2 regions of the Actinomadura sp. NPDC023710 genome follow, and region 2 is predicted to be linked to the other one. Evidence: riboswitches for the same ligand, from Rfam matches in the RefSeq annotation. Region 2 holds a riboswitch; the other holds the start of a gene.
The links. A riboswitch is a leader RNA that binds a small molecule or an ion and turns the genes downstream of it on or off. The one in region 2 is predicted to bind ZMP and ZTP.

Region 1: linked by a shared signal. The riboswitch ahead of glyA (serine hydroxymethyltransferase) and the one ahead of AB0H37_RS37500 (bifunctional methylenetetrahydrofolate dehydrogenase/methenyltetrahydrofolate cyclohydrolase) in region 2 are both predicted to bind ZMP and ZTP.

What each region holds. Positions count from the first base shown of each region.
Region 1 is NZ_JBFAGB010000008.1:259,803-268,199, forward strand. It holds gene AB0H37_RS12470 (class I SAM-dependent methyltransferase) at 1-722, shown strand, start outside; gene glyA (serine hydroxymethyltransferase) at 726-1,997, opposite strand; ZMP/ZTP riboswitch at 2,051-2,137, opposite strand; partial or broken gene AB0H37_RS12480 (DMT family transporter) at 2,242-3,057, opposite strand; gene AB0H37_RS12485 (Lrp/AsnC family transcriptional regulator) at 3,167-3,658, opposite strand; gene AB0H37_RS12490 (MFS transporter) at 3,736-4,980, opposite strand; gene bla (class A beta-lactamase) at 4,977-5,912, opposite strand; gene AB0H37_RS12500 (RNA polymerase-binding protein RbpA) at 6,299-6,670, opposite strand; gene secG (preprotein translocase subunit SecG) at 6,753-6,995, opposite strand; gene tpiA (triose-phosphate isomerase) at 7,135-7,944, opposite strand; gene AB0H37_RS12515 (phosphoglycerate kinase) at 7,948-8,397, opposite strand, start outside.
Region 2 is NZ_JBFAGB010000046.1:26,696-35,092, forward strand. It holds gene AB0H37_RS37480 (malate dehydrogenase) at 1-63, opposite strand, end outside; gene AB0H37_RS37485 (NADP-dependent isocitrate dehydrogenase) at 318-1,535, opposite strand; gene AB0H37_RS37490 (DUF3017 domain-containing protein) at 1,674-2,114, opposite strand; gene AB0H37_RS37495 (FHA domain-containing protein) at 2,410-3,141, shown strand; gene AB0H37_RS37500 (bifunctional methylenetetrahydrofolate dehydrogenase/methenyltetrahydrofolate cyclohydrolase) at 3,326-4,198, opposite strand; ZMP/ZTP riboswitch at 4,263-4,348, opposite strand; gene AB0H37_RS37505 (GNAT family protein) at 4,477-5,070, shown strand; gene AB0H37_RS37510 (hypothetical protein) at 5,101-5,277, opposite strand; gene AB0H37_RS37515 (GAP family protein) at 5,502-6,128, opposite strand; gene purH (bifunctional phosphoribosylaminoimidazolecarboxamide formyltransferase/IMP cyclohydrolase) at 6,414-7,979, opposite strand; gene purN (phosphoribosylglycinamide formyltransferase) at 7,960-8,397, opposite strand, start outside.

The sequences.
Region 1 (8,397 bases), on a different contig from region 2:
CCGAGGTGGACGTCCTGCTCGGGTGGTGCGCCGAGCAGGGCCTCGCGCCCGGCACGGCGCTGGAGCTGGCCGCCGGGCCCGCCGAGCACGCCCGCGAGTTCGCCCGCCGCGGGCTGGCCGCGACGGCGCTCGACCTGAACCCGCGCATGTGCGCCTACGCGGCCCGCGAGGCCGAACGCGACGGCGTCGGCCTGGAGGTGGTCGAGGGCGACATGACGCGGTTCGCGCTGGGCCGCCGGTTCGACCTGGTCGCGACCATGCTGGACTCCACGTCCCACCTCATGACGCTGGACGCGTTCGTGGCGCACCTGCGGTGCGCCGCCGCGCACCTGTCCCCCGGCGGCCTCTACGTCCTCGAGATGTCTCATCCCCGGGACCGGCTGGGCGACGATCCGAGCGTCAGCACCGGCTGGACGGTCGAGCGGGACGGCGTCCGGGCGAGCGTGCGCTGGGGCGAGCCGTCCGACCGGCTGGACCCGGTCACCCAGATCGCCGACGACCGCGTGACGATGACCATCACCGGGGAGGGCACGGAGCCGCGGGTCGTCCGCGACGTCGTGCCCTACCGGTTCTGGACGGCCACCGAGCTGGACGCCGCGATCCGCCTCGCGGGCGGGCTGGAGGCGGTCGCGCAGTACGGCGACTTCGGGGCCGGCGAGGACGCGGTGCCCCTCGCCGACCCCGGGGCCTGGCGCATGATCACGCTGCTGCGCCCGCGCTGAGCGTCAGGGCGCGGACCGCCAGCCGGGCATCGGGTAGGACGCGAGCAGGTCGCGGACCTGCCCGGCGACCCGGTCCAGGACCGCCTCGTCCTGCTTGGCCGTGGCCTGCACGACCTCGTCGATCCACGCCGCGAGCTGCGGCATGTGCTCCTCGCCGATCCCCCGGGTGGTGATCGCGGCGGTGCCGAGCCGCAGCCCGGACGGGTCGAAGGGCTTGCGCGGGTCGAACGGGACGGCGTTGTAGTTCAGCTCGATGCCGGCCCGGTCGAGAGCCTGCGCGGCGGGCTTGCCCGCCACTCCCTTGCCGGTCAGGTCGATGAGGATGAGGTGGTTGTCGGTGCCGCCGGAGATCAGGTCGTAGCCGCGGTCCAGCAGCGCGGCGGCCAGCACCTTGGCGTTCGCGACGACCTGCCGCGCGTACCCGGCGAAGTCCGGCCGCGCCGCCTCCTTCAGCGCGACGGCGATCGCGGCCGTCGTGTGGTTGTGCGGCCCGCCCTGAAGGCCGGGGAACACGGCCTTGTCGACCGCCTTCGCGTGTTCCGCCGTCGAAAGGATCATGGCGCCGCGGGGACCGCGCAGCGTCTTGTGCGTGGTGGTCGTGACGACGTCGGCGTGCCCGATCGGGGACGGGTGCGCGCCGCCGGCGACCAGGCCCGCGATGTGCGCGATGTCGGCGGCCAGGACCGCGCCGGCCTCCCGGGCGATCTCGGCGAACGCCGGGAAGTCGATCGTCCGCGGGACCGCGGTGCCGCCGCACCAGATCAGCTTCGGCCGCTCCTTGAGGGCGAGGTCGCGCACCTGGTCCATGTCGACCCGGCCCGTGTCGGCGCGCACGTCGTAGCGGACGGGCCGGAACCACTTGCCGGTGGCCGACACCGACCAGCCGTGCGTGAGGTGGCCGCCCATCGGCAGCGACAGGCCCATGACCGGGTCGCCGGGCTCCAGGAACGCCATGTAGACGGCGAGGTTGGCGGGCGAGCCGGAGTAGGGCTGGACGTTGGCGTGCTCGGCGCCGAAGACGCCCTTCGCGCGCTCGATGGCGAGCAGCTCGATGGGGTCGACGTTCTGCTGGCCCTCGTAGTAGCGCTTGCCCGCGTAGCCCTCGGAGTACTTGTTGGTCAGGACCGTGCCGGCGGCCTCCAGCACCGCCTCCGAGACGTAGTTCTCCGAGGCGATCAACCGGATCTTCTCGTACTGGCGGCGGGCCTCGGCCTCCACCAGCGCGGCGATCTCGGGGTCCTGGCCCTGCAGATGGGGTACGGCCGGTTCGTGCATCGTGAGCCTCCGCGCTGCTCGCGCCGGGGCTTCGGGCACCCCGGCGAAGGGGACCCGTACACCCAGGCGCGCGGTGTGCGGACTACTTTCGCTCCCCGGTGGTCGTCTCCACCTTGACTGCGCCAGTCGCGTGGACGCCATCATACCGGGCCGTCCCCCGCCCGCGCGGCGCACGCGCGGGGACCGAGACCAGGAACAGCCCGCCCATCAGCAGCAGGGACCCCGCCGCGACCGGCGCCGACATCCGCTCGCCGAGGACGGCCACGGCCAGGCCGGTGGCGACGAGCGGCTCGGCGAGGCTGAGCGTCCCGGCGGTCGCGGCCGCCACCCGCCCGAGGCCGGTGACGAAGAACATGTACGCGGCGGCGGTGGCGGCGATCCCCAGCCAGGCCACCAGGGCCGCCGAGCGCGGCGCGGCGAGGGCGGGCAGCTCCGGCAGCGTCCAGGGCAGCAGGGCCGCTCCCCCGGCCAGCAGCGTCACCGACACCGCGCCGGCCATGCCGGTCCCCTTCATCCCGGCGCCGAGACCGGTCAGGATCTTGGCCGACACCGTGTAGACGCCGAAGCACGTGCCGGCGACCAGGCTCAGAGCGATCCCGGCCGGGTCGACGTGGACGGCCTCCCCCGGCACCATCAGCAGGGCCACGCCGCCGACCGCGCAGGCCGTCCCGGCCCACCAGCGGCGGCCGAGCCGGGCGCCCAGGACGAACCGCTCGCAGAGCCCGGTGGAGACGGGCGCGAGCCCGAACACCACGGCGGTCGCGACGGCGGCGCCCGTCCGGTCGACCGCGCTGAAGAACGACGCCTGGAAGGTACCGGTCGCGGCCGAGGCCGCCACGAGGGGCGGCCAGGTCCGCCGGGTCAGTGCCAGGAACGCGCGGCGGTCCGCCACGAGCACGAGGACCGCGAGGACGAGGCCGCCCGAGAGGATCCGGGCGCCGCCGACCGCGACCGGGCCCGCGGACGGCCCGGCCAGCACCTGCGCCGGCCCGACCGTCCCCCAGAGCACGCCGGCGGCGAGCACCAGCAGCGCACCGGCTGAGTTGTTCCATCGGTTCATGCCGCCGAAGCTAGGCGAACATGCGGAGTATGGCGCTCTGGGCCGTCATTCGTTCGCTCCACTGGGCTGGCGTCGTCATTCCTTCGCTCCAGCCGGGCGACTCCGGGCGTCAGATGTAGGGCGTTCGCCCGTCGGGCCGGTGGGCCGACGGAAGTTCGGACTGCTCCACCGGCTGCACGTAGTCGTACACGACGATGGTGCGGACGTCCACGTACTCCTTGCGGCGCGCCAGCCGGTCGAGCACGAAGTCGCGGAGGTAGGCGGTGCTCGGCACGGCCACGTGGACGAGCAGATCCTCGTTCCCCGTCACCACGAAGACCCCTATCGTCTCGGGCATCGAGGCCATGCTGTCGCGGGCGGACTCGATCGCCTCGCGCGACTGCGGCCGGATCCTGATCGATATCAGCGCCTGCACGCCGCGTCCCAGCCGCTCCAGGTCGGCCGCCGCGTGGAACCCGGTGATGACGCCCCGCGAGCGCAGCGCCCGCGTCCGCTCCAGGGCCGTGGACGGCGCGATCCCCACCGCCTCCGCCAGTTCGCGGTTGGTCTGCCGCCCGTCCCGCTGCAGGCGCCGCAGGATCGCCTGGTCGACCGCGTCCATAGGGTTCCTCCCGAACTGCCCGGCGGACGCCGAACTCCCGCGCGGGAATCGCGCCCGGACGTCCCGTTCCCCGAAGATTATTCGCCCCGGGCCGGGCCCGCCACCGGGCCCGCGGCAGGGCCGGCCATCGTGCCCGCCACGGCCAGGAGCGCGCAGGCCCCGACCCCGGTGAGGGCCCACGCCGCGCCCGCCGGGCCCAGGTCGAAGAGGCGGCCGATCACCAGGTCGCCCGCGAAGGAGAACATGCCGGCGCAGAACGCCAGGACGCCGTAGTACGAGCCGAACCGCTCCGGCGGGGCGCGCCGCGCGGTGCGCTGGAAGACCGACGGCTGGACGAGGCCGTTCGCGGCGCCGTTGAGGACGGCCGCGAGCATCAGCGGACCCGGCTGCGTGCCGTCCAGCGCCGCGAGGACGAAGAACCCCGCCGCGGCGCACAGCAGGCCGCTCCGCAGCACCCACGGCCGCTCGCCGCGGCGCCGGACGGCGACGAAGGGCTGGACCGCCGCCGCGACCATGGCCAGGAGGGAGAAGCACAGCGTCGCCACCGCGGGCTTGAAGCCGAGGAGGGGGACGGCCGTCATGATGTGGTTGGCGAGCAGCGTCGTGGGCGCGGTCAGCAGCGCGAAGACCAGGAACGCGCGGTCGCCGAGCACCGCCCGCACACCGGCGAGGACGTCGCGGAAACCCGTGGGCGCGCTCTTCCCGCCCGGCCGGGGCACGAACAGGAACAGGACACCGGCGACCGTCCACAGGGCGGCGGCCGTCCCCGTCAGGAGCGCGAACCCGGGTCCCGCGCCCAGCAGGAGAAGCCCCATCGGCGGGCCCGCGACCGTCGCCAGGTGCTGGGCGACGACGTAGGCGGCGAATCCGCCGGACCTGCTGCCGGGGCCGACGGACGCGAGCAGGCTGTGGCCCGCGGGATTGTAGAGCGCGCCGCCGACCGCGAGGACGACGGCGGCGCAGAGCAGCGCGCCCACGCTCTCCGCGGCCCCGAGCATCACGAACCCCAGCGCGCGGACGGCGCAGGAGATCATCCCGGTCCGGCGCGCCCCGAGCAGGTCGGTGACCGTGCCGACCGGCAGGAGCAGCGCGAACTGCAGGCCCACCCGCACGCCGAGGACCAGCCCGACGGTGCCGGCCAGCAGCCCGAGGTCGTGCCGGAGGTGGGCGACGAGGTGCGCCATCACCGAGAAGAAGCCGAGGCTGGCGGCGAGCTGGATCGCCACCACCGTCACGATCACCCGGCGGCCGGACGGGTCCGCGGCGGGCGCGGGCCGCGGACCGGAGGCCGCGGAGGCCGGCGCGGGGACGGAGACCGTCACAGCCCTGCCCGGGTCAGGTCGGAGACGACCAGCTCCGTGGCCTCCGCGATCAGGGCGTTCCTGGGCGGGGTGTCGTATCCCGGACGGTCGGACATGACGGCCACCACGAGCGGAGCGCCCTGGGGCGGCCACACCACGGCGATGTCGTTGGCCCTGCCGTAGTCGCCGGTCCCGGTCTTGCTCGCCGTCCTCCACCCCCGGGGCAGCCCGGCCTTGATGCGCTCGGCTCCGACGCTCGTGGCGCTGCGTTCGAGCCAGCCGCGGAGCAGGGCGCGTCTGCCCGGCTCCAGCGCGTCCCCGAGGACGATCGCGCGGTGGTCGGCGGCGATCGCCCGGGGGCTGGTGGTGTCCCGCGGGTCGCCCGGACGGATCCTGTTCAGCTCGGGCTCGTAGTCGTCCATGCGGCTGACGGCGTCGCCGAGCCCGCGCAGGTAGGCGGTCAGCCGCGCCGGGCCGCCGACGTCGCGCATCAGCAGGTTCCCCGCCGTGCCGTCGCTGTGGCGGATGGCGGCGTCGCACAGCTCCCGGATGGTCATCCCGGTGGCGACGCGGTCCTTGGTGATCGGTGAGATGGAGTTCACATCGGCCCGGGTGTAGGTGATCCGCCTGTCGAGGTGGCCGATCGGATTGCCGTGCAGGACCGCCGCCGCGGCGAGCGCCTTGAAGGTGGAGCAGAACGCGAAGCGCTCGTCGGCGCGGTAGGCCACCTCGGCTCCGGTCCGGGTCGCCACGGCGTACACGCCGAGGCGGGCGCCGTGCCGGCGTTCGAGCGCCGCGAACCGCGACAGGTCCGGCGGCGCGGCCGAGGGCCGGGCGGACGGCGACGACGCCGCGGCGGACGGGCGCTCCTTCTCACCGCATCCCGCAAGCGGCAGGAGAGCCGCGGCGGCCAGCAGCGCCCGCCGGGAGGAGCCGGACTGCTCGAACGGCATGCGGAGGCACCTGCTTTCCCGGGGCGGAGGGCGGACGCGGCTCAGCAGACCAGAGCCGCACGTGTGACGTCCAATATGGATATCACTCGTACCGCCATACTCGTGCGCATATCAGACCTGGTCAGCCCCCACCCGCCGAGGCGCCGTCGCGGAGATCCGGCGATTGCGCCGATACCGGCGTGTCCCGTGGGTCCGACGCCTGGCGGCTCGCGGAAGGCGGCGGCGTGGGCGGGGCGGTCGTCGATCTTGAGGCAGGCCCCGCCCGCAGCCCTTGCGCCCCCGACTGCCGAACGCCGCCCGCGCCCCGACCGCGGAACCGACCGGGAAAGGCGTGTGGCCCGGCCCCTGGTCGGGGTCCGGGCCACACGGTGCGGCTTCGGCGGGCGTCAGCGGGCCGCGGCCTCCATGGCCTGCTTGACGGCGGCGCGCTTCTGCCGGAGCTTGGCGAGCGCCTCCTCCAGGATGGCCTCGCCGTCCTCGTCGCTGCGCCGCTCCTTCACGTACGCGAGGTGGGTCTTGTACGGCTCCGTCTTCGGCGGGGCCGGGGGGTTGTTGGAGTCCTGGCCGGCGGGGAACCCGCAGCGCGGGCAGTCCCACGTCTCGGGGACCGCGACGTCCGTCGCGAAGCTGGGGCGGGTCTCGTGCCGGTTGGCGCAGTAGAAGGTCACCCAGACGCGGGGGGCGGCGTCGCCGCGCTCCGCCTCTCCCATCGGACCGGCCCCGACGCGGCTGCCCCGAATCGCGTTGCCACTACCCACGGAATACTCCTCGCTTGGTGATCCGCCGCCGCCCGTGACCTTCGAGGACGGCGCGGCGCTCGCATGTGTTGAACGGGACGGCTCAGCCGACGCCCTTGTGCTTGAACAGCAGCCCGAGAACGACGATCGAGGCGAACCAGACCACCCCGATGCCGATGGTCAGCCGGTCGAGGTTGCGCTCGACCACCGACGACCCTCCGAGGGAGGACGAGACGCCGCCGCCGAACATGTCGGACAGGCCGCCGCCCTTGCCCTTGTGCATCAGGACGAGGACCACCATCAGCAGGCTCGTGACGATGAGCACGATGGACGTTGCGATGATCACGTTTCTTCAGCGCCTTGTCTGTAGTTCAGGACGGAGCTCGAGCCGGAGCGGGCGTTTACCCGTCAGATACGAAGGGTACGACGAAGTCCCCGCTGGTTCGGCAAGAACCCCTGGTTCACGCGGAATTGATCAGTTTTGATCAGACCGGCAGATCCCGGTACCGGCAGATTTTGACGAACTCTCCCGGGTCCAGGCTGGCACCACCGACCAAAGCGCCGTCCACGTCGGTCTGCGCCATGATCCCGGCCACGTTGCCGCCCTTGACCGAACCGCCGTACAGGATACGCGCCTCGTCGGCCACTCCGCCGTCGTACAGCTCGGCGAGCCGCGTGCGGATGGCCGAACAGACCTCCTGCGCGTCCTGCGGGGTGGCGACCTCGCCGGTGCCGATCGCCCAGACCGGCTCGTAGGCGATCACGGAGCGCCGCACCTGGTCGGCGGTGATCTTCTCCAGCCCGCCGTCGATCTGCGCGAGCACGTGCGGGACGTGCCCGCCGGCCTTGCGGACCTCCAGCCCCTCGCCGACGCACAGGATCGGGGTGAGGTCGGCGGCGAGCGCGGCCTTGGCCTTGGCGTTGACGACCGCGTCGTCCTCGGCGTGGTACTGGCGCCGCTCGGAGTGCCCGACGACGGCATAGGTGCAGCCGAGCTTGGCCAGCATCGCCGCGGAGATCTCACCGGTGTAGGCGCCGGAGGCGTGCTGGGAGACGTCCTGCGCGCCGTACTGGATCCCGTACTTGTCGGCCTCGATCAGGGTCTGCACCGAGCGGAGCGCGGTGAACGGCGGGAGCACCGCGACGTCGACGGCCTCGTAGTCGGCGTCCTTGAGCGCGAACGCCATCTTCTGGACGAGCGCGATCGCCTCGAGGTGGTTGTTGTTCATCTTCCAGTTGCCGGCCATGAGCGGCTTGCGGCCGCTCGGGCCGCCGGCAGGGGTCGCGCGGGCCATCGGTCAGTCCTCCAGGGCTTGCAGGCCGGGCAGCGTCTTGCCTTCGAGGTACTCGAGGCTCGCGCCGCCGCCGGTCGAGATGTGGGAGAAGGCCGCCTCGTCGAAGCCGAGCAGCCGGACGGCCGCGGCCGAGTCGCCGCCGCCGACCACGGTGAACGCGCCCGAGTCGATGAGGCCCTGCGCGACGGCGCGGGTGCCGTGCGAGTAGGGCTCCATCTCGAACACGCCCATGGGGCCGTTCCAGAAGACCGTCCTGGCGTCGGCGAGGCGCGCGGCGAACAGCTTGCCGGACTCGGGCCCGATGTCCAGGCCCAGCCGGTCGGCCGGGATCGCGTCGGCGGGCACCACGTCGTGGTCGGCGTCCGCGGCGAACGCGGTGGCCGCGACGATGTCGACCGGCAGCACGAACTCGACGCCGGTCTCCTCGGCCCGCCGCAGGTACTCGCGGACGGT
Region 2 (8,397 bases):
CAGCGCGTAGCCGATCTGGCCTGCGGCGCCGGTAACGGTAACGGTGACTGGGGTGCGAGTCATGCGTCCTTCTCCTGCTGTGACCTGACGGGCTCAGGCGGCCATCCTTGGGAACCCGACCGCCCGAGAGGCCGCCCGCCTGCGCTGCGTCGCGCGGGTTCTCTCGCCGTCGAGATAGTTGCGGTGCCAGGCTATCGCGCACGTCCCGCCCGCCACCGCCCAGGTGCGCCTCCCGGCATGCCACCCCGGCCCGAACAGGCGGAAGGCCGTCCCAGAACATTCCGGGACGGCCTTCTGTCCCCGCGTGCGCGGGGACACTAGCCGTTGATCTTCTTCTGGAGGTTGGTGTCGAGCGCCTCCAGGAAGTCCTGCGTCGTCAGCCACGGCGTCTGGGCGCCGACGAGCAGGGCCAGGTCCTTGGTCATCTGGCCGCTCTCGACGGTCTCGATGCAGACCTGCTCCAGCTTGCGGGCGAAGTCGACGACCTCGGGCTGGCCGTCGAGCTTGCCGCGGTGCTCCAGCCCGCGCGTCCAGGCGAAGATCGACGCGATGGGGTTGGTCGACGTCGGCTTGCCCTGCTGGTGCTGCCGGTAGTGCCGGGTCACCGTGCCGTGCGCGGCCTCGGCCTCGACGGTCTTGCCGTCGGGGGTCATGAGGACGGACGTCATGAGGCCGAGGGAGCCGAAGCCCTGCGCGAGGGTGTCGGACTGGACGTCGCCGTCGTAGTTCTTGGCGGCCCAGACGAAGCCGCCCTCCCACTTCAGCGCCGCCGCGACCATGTCGTCGATCAGCCGGTGCTCGTAGGTGAGGCCCTTGGACTCGAAGTCCGACTTGAACTCGGACTCGTAGATCTCCTGGAAGAGGTCCTTGAACCGGCCGTCGTAGGCCTTGAGGATCGTGTTCTTCGTGGACATGTACAGCGGCATCTCGCGGCTCAGCGCGTACCGCATGCTCGTCCGGGCGAAGTCGCGGATCGAGTCGTCGTAGTTGTACATGCCCATGGCCACGCCGCCACCGGGGAACGAGGCGACCTCGAACTCCATCGGCTCGTCGCCGTTGTCGGGGGTGTAGGTGATCGTCACCTTGCCCGGGCCCGGCACGACGAAGTCGGTGGCCTTGTACTGGTCGCCGTGGGCGTGGCGGCCGATGATGATCGGCTTCGTCCAACCGGGGACCAGGCGGGGGATGTTGGAGGCGATGATCGGCTCACGGAAGATCACGCCGCCCAGGATGTTGCGGATCGTCCCGTTCGGGGACCGCCACATCTTCTTCAGGCCGAACTCCTCGACGCGCGCCTCGTCGGGGGTGATGGTCGCGCACTTGACGCCGACGCCGTGCTCCAGGATGGCCCTGGCGGCGTCGACGGTGACCTGGTCGTCCGTGGCGTCACGGTGCTCGATCCCGAGGTCGTAGTACTTCAGGTCAACATCGAGGTAGGGCAGGATCAACTGGTCCTTGATGAATTTCCAGATGATCCGCGTCATTTCGTCGCCGTCGAGTTCGACGACCGGGCCCGCTACTTTGATCTTGGGCATGCTGTTGCTGTCCCTTTCCTACACCTGGCCAGCAGTCCTTGTAAGGCTCAACTGGCTAGGCTAGCCGAGGCGGTCATGAGGTCTAGACCTGGCCTTGCCCCGCGGCCCACCGTCTCCGCCCCGACCTGCGCCGACGCGCTAGCCGGGCGGCTCTTCGACCGTCCGGGACGAGCGCCCGGCGATGAGCAGCCGCACACCGCGCACCAGCATCGTGAGCGCGATCAGGACGCCGAACGCGCCGGCGAGGACGAGCCCGGTCTTGTTCATCGGCGGGACGCTCAGCGACACGAACGCGACCATCTCGCCGAGGATCACGAGGGTCCAGCAGTCGACCGACCGGCTCCGGACGGCGAGCGGGCCGAGCTGCGACTCGGGCAGCAGCAGCCGGGCGAGCGCGCCGATGAGCAGCGCGGCGGCCATCAGGCCCGAGCCCTTGCGGAAGTAGTTGAAGGCGCACAGCGTGAGCCCCGCGCCGACGCCGCTGAGCACGAGGAGGTACGGCAGCCGCGCGAGCCAGTGCGGGGCGGCGCTCCTCCGACGCGGCGCCTTGCGCCTGCGCCGGTGCACCTGGGTGCTCATGGCCCTCACGGTATAGGCAATCGGGTCCCGGCACGACATCGCGCACCCCCTCCGGCGGGAGTGGGCCGCGAGGGGACGCGAATGAGTCGGGACGGAGACGCAAGGGGGGCGGCGGGGGAAGAGTCCGGCTTGTCGCCCGCCGCCGAAATGCGGATGGGACCTATGTGCTCAAGGTGATGACCGAGAGCCCGGAATCCCCTGCGCCATCGGTCCTACTCGCCAGTAGGAGGGTGTGACGGCATGGCACCCGGGTAACCCGGCAGACAGGGGTCGCTAACTAGCTGGGAGGACTGCCGTGGAGGGGCCGTTCATGCGGATCGAGGACAGCGGGCTGGTGGTGCCGCTGCGCCCCGACGTGACGACGGTCGGGAGAGGGAGAGGAGTGGACATCCGCCTCGACGACCCGAGTGTGTCCCGTTTGCACGCAGAGATCGTCCGTCGTGGCCCGTACGTCTACGTGGTGGACATGGGCCTGTCCCGCAACGGGACGCGCGTCAACGGCCGGCCGATCGCCCGTCGCGTGCTGGAGGACGGTGACGTCGTGAGCTTCGGCACGGCGCGCTGCCGGTTGGGGGGCATCCCCCGTGAGGAGGTCGACCCGGACGTCGAACTGCGGCGCGCCGTCGCGCCCGAGCTCACCCGCCGGGAGGTCGACGTGCTGACCTCGCTGTGCCGGCCCGCCCTGTCCGACGAGGCGTTCGTGGCCCCGGCCACGGCACGCGACATCGCCGGCGAGCTGGTCGTCACGGAGGCCGCGGTCAAGCAGCACCTGCTGCGCCTCTATCAGAAGTTCCGGATCCCCGAGGGCGCCAACCGGCGCACTCGGCTCGCCAACGAGGTCATCGCGATGGGCCTCGTCCGCCCGCTGCCGCCGGTGCACGTGCCCCAGCAGGGCCGTCCGCCGGTCGACGGGCGCGTCCCCGGGGTGCGCGGCACCACCGAGACGCGCCGGCCGGGCACTACCGGTCACGCTCACGCCCCGGGCCGCCCGGCGCACAGCACGGCCGCGGGACGGAGGGCCAGCTGATGTGAGACCTGCGGTCGCCCTCCCCCGGCAGCGCAACCAGAGGGCGATCGCTCAGCCCCCGATGCGGCCGCGTAAGTGACGGCGCGGCCCAGGGCGACGCGGGCGGGGGCCGCCACCTCGGTGCTGGTGGCGGCCCCCGCAGCGCGTCCGTCTCCGGGCGGTCCCGTCTGAGGGCGGCGCCTGATCAGGCGGTCGGCTCGGCGGCCTGCTCGGCGGCCTGCTCGGCGGCCTCGACGACGTTGGCGAGGAGCATGGCGCGGGTCATCGGGCCGACGCCGCCGGGGTTGGGCGCGACCCAGCCGGCGACGTCGCGGACGTCGGCGGCGACGTCCCCGGCGAGCTTGCCGTCCACGCGGGACACGCCCACGTCGAGGACGGCCGCGCCGGGCTTGACCATGTCGGCGGTGATGAGGCCGGGCACCCCGGCGGCCGCCACGACGATGTCGGCCTTGCGGGTGTGCTCGGCGAGGTCGCGGGTGGCGGTGTGGCAGAGGGTGACGGTCGCGTTCTCGGTGCGGCGCGTCAGCAGCAGGCCGAGGGAGCGGCCGACGGTGATGCCGCGGCCGACGACGGTGACCTCGGCGCCCCTCAGCGGGACGTCGAAGTGGCGCAGCAGCTCGACGATGCCCTTCGGCGTGCACGGCAGCGGGCCGGGCTGCATCAGGACGAGCCGGCCGAGGTTGACCGGGTGCAGGCCGTCGGCGTCCTTGGCCGGGTCGATGCGCTCCAGCACGCGCTGCTCGTCCAGGCCCTTCGGGAGCGGCAGCTGGACGATGTAGCCGGTGCAGGCGGGGTCGGCGTTCAGCTCGGCGACGGCGCGCTCCACCTCGTCCTGCGAGGCGGTGGCGGGCAGGTCGCGGCGGATGCTCTCGATGCCGACCTCGGCGCAGTCGCGGTGCTTCATGTTCACGTACGAGTGGCTGCCGGGGTCGTCGCCGACGAGGACGGTGCCGAGCCCGACGGAGACGCCGCGGTCGCGCAGCGCCTCGACGCGGACCTTGAGGTTCGAGCGGATCTCGGCGGCCGTGGCCTTGCCGTCCAGAATCTGTGCCGTCATGCGTTCCTCCGCGTGGATCTCGGGCGGGACCGGGCTCCGGGCCCAGAGCCCGGCCGGAAGGGGTCCCGTCCACCCAGGCGCGCGGTGTCCGGACTGTCGTTCGCTCCCCGGTGGTGATCCACCTTGACCGCGCCAGTCGCGTAGGCCCCCCATGCTAACCGGCCGCCTGGAGACGGCGGCGACGCGGCCTCACGGGAGGAGGCCGCACGAGTGGCTTGCGGAAAAGGGCGTCAAGTGGCTCTGCCGGATGCCGTCCCGAGGCTCCTAACGTGCTCCCCATGAGCGACGAATGGTTCGAGCGACCCGTCCTGACCGGGCGATACGTGCGGTTGGAGCCGCTGTCCGCCGAGCACGCCGCGGGCCTGTTCGAGGCGTCCAAGGACCCGGACCTGTGGACGTGGATGAGCCAGCGGCAGCCGGAGAGCGCCGGGGACATGCGCGCCCAGGTCGACAAGGCGCTGGCGGCCTGCGAGCGCGGGCTGCGCGTGCCCTGGGTCCAGATCGACGCGGCGACCGGCGAGGTGGCCGGGACGACGTCGTACTACGAGATCTCCCCGTCCGACCGCGGCCTGTGCATCGGCCACACCTGGATCGGGGCGCGGTGGCACCGGACGGGCCTCAACACCGAGGCGAAACTGCTCCTCATGGGGCGCGCGTTCGGCGACCTCGGGGCGATCAGGGTCGGCTGGCACACGCACGCCCGCAACGAGCGGTCGCGTGCGGCGATCGAGCGGCTCGGGGCGTCGTTCGAGGGCGTCCACCGCAAGCACCGGATCCGCGCGGACGGTTCGATCCGCGACACCGCCGCCTACGCGATGACGGACGACGACTGGCCCGCCGCCGAACGCGCCCTGCGCGCGAGACTGCGCTGAGCGGTACCGGTACGGCCGGCCCCCGGCCGCTCAGTCCTCGGAACGCTGGCGCCAGCCGATGAGGCGGTCGGTGCCGTGCCAGCCGAGCTGGGCGGCGAGCACCGCGGCCAGGAACGCGGCGACCAGCCCGATCACCTGCCGGGACTCCATCAGCAGCAGGTCGGCCTGGTAGACCACGCCGAGCATGAGGGACATCAGCAGATTCATCCCGCCTCCACCACGGAACGCCCGCGCCGAGGTCAAGGGAGGGTCAGGGGGGCGCGGCAGCCTGAGGGTACCCGTCCGGCGGCGGTGCGCGGTCCCGCGGCGGGAAACAGGTTGCGAAAGCACGAGTCGCGGAAGGACGGGCCGCGGAAGGACGGGCCGCGGAAGGACGGGCCGCGGAAGGACGGGCCGCGGACGCAGGGACGCGGCGCCGGGCCGGTCCGCCGTCAGTGGATGATCGCGATGAAGATCAGGCAGCAGAGGATGTTGACCATCCAGCTGTTGTTCGTCATCCACGTCCGCGCGCGGGGCATGGCGCGTTCCGCGCGCTTGTGGAACAGCAGCAGGCCCAGCAGTGGCAGCGCCGCGACCAGGAGGGTGGCCCCGATGAAGACGGCCGCCGCCGCCACGCCCTCGTGGTGCTGCTCCAGGTTGGCCCCCACCGTGAGCATCACGATGATGTCGGAGGGCATCAGAATGATCAGCAGCAGCCCGGTCTTGAACGCCTGTCCGGGTCCGGCGTTCATCAGCGACCCGAGCCATTTGGGGGGCTCGATCGTGGCCCGTTTCACGTAGTTGCGCAGGATGGCGAGCAGCAGCAGCGCGATCAGCACGTACTGGACGATCTTTCCCACCGAGCTGTCGTCGGACGCCTCGCCGATCGACACGTTGCTGCCCACCAGCGCGAAGATGCCCCGCGCGACGGAGACGCCCACGGTCGCCGAGATGGCCACACCGGCCAGGAACGCCAGGGAGGCCCGCACCGGCCTCGGGGTCGTCACCAGGATGATCGCGGACATGATCTGGGGTCCCGCCATCATCGTGATGGCCAGCGGGAGCACCTGAAGACTCATGGCCCCTCCCCGCCGTGACTCCCGCAGCACGGGAACCGCCCTCGTCGGGACTCACGGTAGAGGAGCGATCGGGGCCCGACCCGCAGGTCGACGCGTTCTTGACCGGGGTTGATCCTTTCCTCTGCCCGAGCGTGCGCCCGATGGCCCGCACCTGGGGCGCGGCTGACCCGCCGCTGAAGGGGCACGGACGCGGCGTCCCGCGTCCTCTCGGGCCGAGAGGCGCACAGGCGCGCCGGCGGGACCTTCCCCCGCCGGCGCGCCTGGGGCGGCGTGCCTCGTGAACCCTCAGTGGAAGAAGTGCCGGACCCCGGTGAAGTACAGGGTGATGCCGGCCTTCTCCGCCGCGGCGATCACCTTGTCGTCGTTGACGGACCCGCCGGGCTCGACGATCGCGCGGACGCCCGCCTCGGCCAGCACCTCCAGGCCGTCCGGGAACGGGAAGAACGCGTCGGACGCGCCCACCGACGCCGCGGCCCGCTCCTGCCCGGCCCGCGCGACGGCGAGCTTGGCGGAGTCGACCCGGTTGACCTGCCCCATGCCGACGCCGACGGTGGCGCCGTCCGCGGCCAGCAGGATCGCGTTGGACTTCACCGAGCGGATCGCCCGCCACGCGAACACCAGGTCGCGCAGGGTCGCCTCGTCCGCGGCGGCGCCGGTCTTGAGCTCCCAGGCGGACGGGTCGTCGCCGTCCGCGTCCACGCCGTCCACGTCCTGCAGCAGCACGCCGCCGTCGACGCGCCGGTACTCGACGCCGCCCGCGGGGGCGTCCGGGCAGACCAGCAGGCGGATGTTCTTGAAGCGATCCTTCAGGACGGTCACGGCCTCGTCCTCGAAGGACGGGGCGACCAGCACCTCGGCGAAGCTCTCGGTGACCTGGCGGGCCAGGTCGGCGGTGACCGGCCGGTTCACCGCGATCACGCCGCCGTACGCCGACACCGGGTCGCAGGCGTGCGCCCGGCGGTGCGCCTCGGCGATGTCCGCGCCGACCGCGATGCCGCACGGGTTGGCGTGCTTGATGATCGCGACGCACGGCTCGGTGAAGTCGTAGGCGGCGCGGCGCGCGGCGTCGGTGTCGACGTAGTTGTTGTAGGACATCTCCTTGCCGTAGAGCTGCTCGGCCCCGGCCAGGCCCTTCTCGCCCGGCGAGCGGTACAGGGCGGCCCGCTGGTGCGGGTTCTCGCCGTACCGCAGGGTGTTCGAGCGCTCCCAGGTGGCGCCGAGGAAGTCGGGCCACCGCGTCTCGGCGGCGGTCTCGTCGGGCGCGTAGTCGCCGGCGAACCAGGAGGCCACGGCCACGTCGTAGGACGCGGTGTGCGCGAACGCCCGCGCGGCCAGGCGGCGGCGCTCGTCCAGGGTGAACCCGCCGGCCCTCACGGCGTCCAGGACGGTCCCGTAGGCGGACGGGTCCACCACGACGGAGACGCTCGCGTGGTTCTTCGCGCCGGCGCGGACCATCGTGGGCCCGCCGATGTCGATCTGCTCGACGCACTCGTCCGGCGTCGCGCCCGAGTCCACCGTGTCGGCGAACGGGTACAGGTTCACGACCACGAGGTCGAACGGCTCGACGGCCAGATCGTCGAGCTGCTGGAGGTGGTCCTCCTTGCGCCGGTCGGCGAGCAGGCCCGCGTGCACCTTCGGGTGCAGGGTCTTGACCCGCCCGTCCAGGCACTCGGGGAACCCGGTGAGCTTCTCCACCCTCATCACCGGGACGCCGGCGGCGGAGATCCGGCCCGCCGTCGACCCGGTCGAGACGATCTCCACTCCCGCCTCGTGCAGGCCGCGGGCCAGCTCCTCCAGCCCGGACTTGTCGTACACACTGATCAGCGCGCGCTTAATCGCCACCCGACTCACCGGCCGAGCTCCCCTCTTGATCGGACGAACCCCTGTCAGAACCGCTGTCGGAAGGACCCGTCGCGGAGGCCTCGCCGCCGGGCGGGTCCGCGCAGGTCCGGCACTTCATCGAGACCCGCCTGCCGCGCGCGGTCCACCCGTCGCGGGCCAGCCGTCCGACGACGTCGACGAGGAGCCGGCGCTCCACCTGCTTGATCCGCTCATGCAGGGAGTCTTCGTCGTCATGCCAGCCCACGGGGACGGTCTCCTGGGCGATGACGGGTCCGGTGTCCACGCCTTCGTCGACGAAGTGAACCGTACAGCCCGTGACCTTCACCCCGTACGCCAGGGCGTCCCGTACGGCGTGCGCGCCGGGGAAGGACGGCAGCAGCGCGGGGTGGGTGTTGACCGTCCGGCCGCCGAAGCGCGCCAGGAACCG